Regions from separate parts of the Chryseobacterium sp. MIQD13 genome, predicted to be linked through region 2. Evidence: riboswitches for the same ligand, from Rfam matches in the RefSeq annotation. Region 2 holds a riboswitch; the other holds the start of a gene.

Region 1 (3,198 bases), 650 kb from region 2:
GCAGACTATCATATTGCTCGGCGGTCAGTTCTCCTTTTTTGAATTTTGACCGCCAGGTTCTTACTTCTTTGGTCTGAGGAAATGAACCAATAGTTGTAGTTGGAAAAAGAGGAAGCTGAAGAACTTTCTGCTGATCTTCTTTTCTGATATTAAATGGGCTGTTTCTTTGAGCATCATCTTCAGTGGTTACATCTGCGCGGTTTTTTACTTCCTGATTGTGAATCAATGCAGAGATTTTTCGGTTATCAAGAGCTTTTTTATTTTCTGCATATTGCTGTAAAGCCTGATAATCTGCATTTCCGGAAGCCAGCTTTTTTAAGGCAGTAATTTCATATACTTTTTGTTTGGCAAAGGCCATCCATTGCTTGATTTCAGGAGATAATGTATTCTCATTGGTTTCCAGATCAAGATCGAAAGGCGAGTGGAGGAGAGAACATGACGGAGCAATGAAAACCCTTTCCGAACCAATAGAATTCACTGCTTTTTCTATGAAGCCCAAAGATTTTTCAAAATCATTTTTCCAGATATTTCTTCCGTCTACAATTCCTAATGAAAGGCTCAGTGTTTCAGGGATGGTATTTAAGACTTCATCCAATTGTTCAGGACAACGTACAAGATCTATATGCAGAATATCTACAGGAAGCGAAACCGCTAACGAAAGATTGTCCTTTAAGCCTTCAAAATAAGTTGCGATGATCAATTTAAGATCCGGGAATTGGTTTCTGATTTCGGTATAAACCGATTGATAAATTTCTTTTGCTTTTTCGGTAAGATCCAGAGCTAAAAACGGTTCATCAAACTGAATCCATGTGGCACCATGATTTTCAAGTTCTTTTAAAATTTCAATATATACTGGAAGCAGATTTTCAATAAGTTCCAGTTTATCAAAACCGTCTTCCTTTTCTTTACCCAGTAAAAGGTAAGTCAAAGGGCCGATGATAACAGGTTTTGCTTTTATTCCAGCTTGTTTTGCGCTGATGAATTCACTGATGATTTTTTTTGAAAACAATCTGAACTGCTGGTTTTTCTGAAATTCAGGGACAATGTAATGGTAATTGGTATCAAACCATTTTGTCATTTCCATAGCGGTAATGTCGAGATCTTCTTTCTGATAGCCTCTGGCCATTGCAAAATACAAATCAAGCTCAGAATTGGATGATCTTGATGCAATTTCCTTGTAACGTTCAGGAATAACTCCTACAGTCAGAGTCATATCCAAAACCTGATCATAATAGGAAAAATCATTACAGGGAATAAGATCGATTCCTGCTTCCTGCTGCATTTTCCAGTTTTGCAGACTGATGTTTTTTCCGGTTTCCAGAAGTTCATTTAATGATGCTTTGCCTGACCAATACTGCTCGCAGGCTTTTTTGAGTTCTCTGTGGCGGCCAATACGCGGGCTGCCAAGAATGTGCGTTTGCATGTTCTTAAACTTTTAAATTAAACAATGATGATTTTAAAAGCTCTTTTAGAATGCTTCGCAATGCTGACGGAAAAGAATTTTGAGGATATAAATGGATACAATGAGGACGTAATTTTCCCTGTAACGAAAAGGACGTTCAAAAAAGTATCATCTGTATGACCTGAAGCTTCAGACCGCGAAAGCATTGTCAATTCAGAATAGGCAGGTCTCCTGACTTGTAACGGCTTTTATCATCCTTCCCGCTTTTGGCAGTGGATATTCACGGATAAAAACTTTTGGTGTGTTACTTACAGTTGCGCGACAGCTCGTGATTCTCACACGATTCCCTATTAATCTACGTTATGTAAAACCTCTTCTGTTTGATGAAGTATGTTAAAGAACTATTTTCAGAACAAATGTAGGGAATATTTGTTTACAAAAAGCAGTGCCTGAAAAAACAGGCGGAGGCTTTAATTGTTAAAAATTAAATTTTTGAACTTAGATTAAATAAAGTTTATATCTGCCTAATTAAGATAATTTACATTAAAAATCCCTTTTTTTAACTTAACTTTTACGGTATCACCTGTTTTATATTCAAAAATAGATTTTAAGTCTTTTGTTTTTCTTTTTTTATCAATTAGATGTATTTCACCATCTTCATAGATAGAGTTATTTTTTCCTGCATTAAGCCAGAAAACCATTGCTTTTTTGTGGCTAATTATTTCATAAGTCTGAACTGTCTGAGAGATCTCAGTATGATAATTAATGAACAATAATATATTGGATATTAATGATTTTAAACTGAAAGTTAAAATTGTAGAAAGTATAATGACAATAATGATCTGGGAAATTTTTTTAGCTTTTGAAAGGATAATTATAACAATGGCTATAACGGCTGTAATCATGAATATATATTTCCACGAATCAATCTTAAAAGCATCCAAATCTGTTTTCAGATAATGTTCTCTGATGAAAGGTTTTAAAAGGAAACCTTCAAAACAGTAGAAAGGAATCAATAGCATTAAAACCCGGATATATGAATTTGATAATATAGCTTTCAGCTTTTCAGGAATGATCATTTTTTATAAATATTTGCCAGGTTATTGTTTTTTAATTTTAAAGTAATAGTTTTGATATAAATTAATATCTATGGAACTGCTTTTTCTTGCTTTTATTTTGCTGATAATTATGGGCTTAGCTTACCTGGTTATGCGTTTTTTTAACCGATGGACAGCAAAATCTCAGCATGCAACGATCTGGAACGGATTGATCTTTATTGCTTCATACGCACTTTTATTGTTCATCTCATTTGTTATTTTTATGATGAACGTAAGTTTTGAACGGTAATACTTTTTGATTTCTGATGATGAAATAGGCTACAGATAGATTAATGATCAGGGAAGCCCAGACATTCAATCCATAAAACAGTTCATAATCATAAAGATTTTCCTGATAAAACAGGTTTTTAATGATCCTGAAAGTAATGGCTGTAACTGTAACTGCATAACTTAAGATCATATATTTTTTATGTTCAGAAACTTTTCCCTTTTTAATGAAAAGAACTGCAGCAAGCGTAAAGTATGCCCAAATAATATCCTGCAGCAGAAATCCTGTAATCCCGAGCATTCCGCCATTCGAAAATAATCCGAGTACAAAGCATGCCGGAACATTAATGATGAGGATATTGTAAACATAAACTCTTCCTATCAACCGATGCAATTTCTTATTCTCAGTTAAAAATCTACTGGAAAATTGGGTCAGCCCAGCCAGAAGGCAAAGTATGATTGAAAAAATAT
Region 2 (3,198 bases):
TGTATCCTTGTTCACGGATTTTGAATATGTATAGCCCCCGTCCAGTTTCAAAGCATGCTTCCCGAATGTTTTGTTCCAGGTAATCTGAGATTCCAGACCATAATATTCAGCGCTGGATGTATTGAAAGGAGCCCAGTATCCATATGGAGTCGGAAGCCAGTTGATAAGATTTTTAATGTCCATATAATAAGGACTTAATACCACTTTAAAATCCCCGAAGCTGAACTCATTGTTCATATCAATATTCGTGGAAGTTTCAGACATTAAATCCAGATTTCCGCCCGGCTGCCAGTAGAGATCATTAAAAGAAGGATATCTGAAATTTCTTGAAAAACTTACCCCCACATGATACCATCTTAAAGCATCCCATTTTCCTGAAAAAGAATACAGAAGAGGTGACGAAATACCTTCTACAAAATCTTTTTTGATCCCCGCTTCGATACGAAGATCTTTTGTGGCAAAATACCTGATCATACCGGCTAAAGAACCTACATTCCTGCTGATAGTTCCCAACCCGGACTGATAACCTTCACCCTTATTCACCTGAAATTCCCCGATAGCATTAATATTAATCTTTGGAGTGATGAAATAGTTGAAATCATTTTTGAAAATATAATTTTTCCCTTCCGCTCCGCTGGTTTTAGGTAGATTAAGATCTGAAAAATACTGGAAATTATCCTCTGTGTAAGCAGCCTTTAGACTGTTGGAAAGATTACTTTTATTAATATCCCATGCAATCAGGCTTCTCAAAGTCTGTGCATTATATTTTGTTTTATTGCCGTTCTGCTCGAAAACAGGATAATGCTGTGAAGCATCAAACATCTGGTTCTGCCATGAAATGGTCTGGTGATCAGCGATTTTATAAGAAACGCCAATATTGAATGAAGTATTGTAGTACTTTCCGTTGATATTGCTGAACCCTGTACTTCCTACAACAAATTCAGGAACTTTATAATCATTTTGGCTCGTTAAATAACTTCCCGAAACCTTAACGCTTAACTTGTCATTACTGAAAGAAGCTTGGGCAAAATTATTATAAGTATCAAAAGAAGCCGCTTCCGAATAAACAGAAGCCTTAAATCCCCTGTTGAAATCCAGAATATTATTTAAATGAATACTTCCTCCGATAGCTCCGCTTCCATAAACAACACTTCCTCCACCGGCTTTTAAATCAATCTGGTCATATCCGAAAAGAGGTATATTATTTACATCTCCCTGTCCTAAAAAACTTGAGTTGATATTAATTCCGTTCCATACAAAAGCAGTTTGTTGGGCAGTCGTTCCCCTGAAAGAAGGTGAAGAAACAGCTCCACGTCCGTTTTCTTTAATGTAAATGGAAGATTGAAAGCGTAAAAGATCAGAAAGATTGGTTGAGTTTTTCTCGATGTCTTTTTGCGTAATTGTACGTACCGGATGAAAAAGCTTCACTTTGCTCATCTGGCTGTCAAAAATATAAATGGTATCAATCGCTTTCTCCTGTCCCAAAAGAAAGCTGCCATAAGATGTACAAAGCAGTAATAAAGACCTTTTTATATCCATACAATTTTACTTTTCCTCCGAAAGCAATCCGTTTTTAGTTATAATTCTGGCAGGTCTCCTGACTTTCGCTTTCTGTGCCTTCCCGTGTGAACAGTGACTTTTTACAGAAATTCTTATTGCGATCTACAGTTGCGGGGACAGTTTGGGAGTTACACCCAATTCCCTATTATTTCCAAAATGCTGGAAACCAAAATTTTTGCAAAGATAATGTTTTAAATGTATTTCACAAAAAGGGAAAAGTTAAAGGACAAAAGGGAATAATGAGTAGTGAATTTTGCTGCACACGACAGTCTATGAAAGATATTTACAGCTTTTCAAACTGACCACTCACTTGTGGAACAAAATTCACAATTGATGAAAATTCCTTTTACAAAAATGATGAATCAAAATAGAAAGGTAAAAGATCCTTGATGGAATGCACCTTCACCACTTCATCATTCATGCTTGAAAAATAAAGATCAATATTTTCGTCCTGTTTCGTTTCATATTCTATTAAACTTTGGCGACAGGCTCCACATGGCGGAATAGGAGGGTTTTTCTCATGGAATTCCTTAGGACCTCCCACTACAAAAATCTTTTTCACTTTTACATCAGGGAAGTTAGCTGCTACCCAGAAAAGAGTAGTTCTTTCCGCACACAATCCTGATGGATAGGCCGCATTTTCCTGGTTGTTACCCGAATAAATTTCACCGTTTTCCAGTAAAACTGCACATCCTACAAGGAAATTCGAATAAGGTGCATAAGCATTTTCACGGGCCTGTTTGGCACTTTCGAATAATTTTTGCTCTATATCATTCAGCTCACTGCTGTTTTTAAAATGCTCGTAACTGATCTGTATGTCTTTTTTCATATATTAGTCATGACTAAAAAAGGGGCGCTAAAATTACTCCTTTTTCACCAGTTGGGCAAGATTTTTATTCATCCATTAAATTGAAACTCAAAAACGTAAAATGTTATATACACCAATAAAATTCAGAAACGTAGAATTAAAAAACAGATGGGTAATGTCTCCGATGTGTATGTACTCGTGTGAAGATGGTTTGGCTAATGATTTTCATTTTGTACACTACGGGAGCAGATCTCAGGGAGGAACAGGACTTATTATGGTTGAAGCCACAGGAGTTGAGCCGAGGGGAAGAATTACCAATCACTGCATGGGTATCTGGAATGATCAGCAGGCAGAAGAACTCAGGAAAATTGTTGATTTTGTTCATTCCCGTTCGGAAAGTAAAATAGGAATTCAGCTTGCCCATGCCGGAAGAAAAGGATCTACCTGGAACAATCTGCAGATTCCTGTTGAAGAAGGCTGGGAAACTGTTGCGCCAAGTGCTGTTCCATATCATCCTACAGAAAGAATTCCGCATGTCCTGACTGTTGATGAAATCAAAGAACGGGTTCAGAATTTTAAAAACGCGGCAAAAAGAGCTGTAAAAGCAGGTTTTGATGTTATAGAAATTCATGGAGCTCATGGATATCTGGTTCATCAGTTTTTATCACCGCTTTCCAATATCAGAACAGATGAATACGGTGGAAACTTTGAAAACAGAATCCGTTTTCTACTGGAAATAATAGACGCTGTTAATGAAGAACTGGATGAGAATACAGCTTTATTTGTAAGAATTTCCGGTACTGAATATATCGAAAACGGATGGAATATAT

What was found. A riboswitch is a leader RNA that binds a small molecule or an ion and turns the genes downstream of it on or off. The one in region 2 is predicted to bind cobalamin.
Region 1: linked by a shared signal. The riboswitch ahead of metE (5-methyltetrahydropteroyltriglutamate--homocysteine S-methyltransferase) and the one ahead of ACQWU4_RS05940 (TonB-dependent receptor plug domain-containing protein) in region 2 are both predicted to bind cobalamin.

Annotation. Positions count from the first base shown of each region.
Region 1 is NZ_JBNWAF010000001.1:593,968-597,165, reverse strand. Features, by position in the region: gene metE (5-methyltetrahydropteroyltriglutamate--homocysteine S-methyltransferase) at 1-1,423, opposite strand, end outside; gene ACQWU4_RS02880 (hypothetical protein) at 1,448-1,582, shown strand; cobalamin riboswitch at 1,607-1,792, opposite strand; gene ACQWU4_RS02875 (hypothetical protein) at 1,927-2,481, opposite strand; gene ACQWU4_RS02870 (DUF2306 domain-containing protein) at 2,708-3,198, opposite strand, start outside.
Region 2 is NZ_JBNWAF010000001.1:1,248,490-1,251,687, reverse strand. Features, by position in the region: gene ACQWU4_RS05940 (TonB-dependent receptor plug domain-containing protein) at 1-1,539, opposite strand, end outside; cobalamin riboswitch at 1,571-1,746, opposite strand; gene cdd (cytidine deaminase) at 1,907-2,389, opposite strand; gene namA (NADPH dehydrogenase NamA) at 2,490-3,198, shown strand, end outside.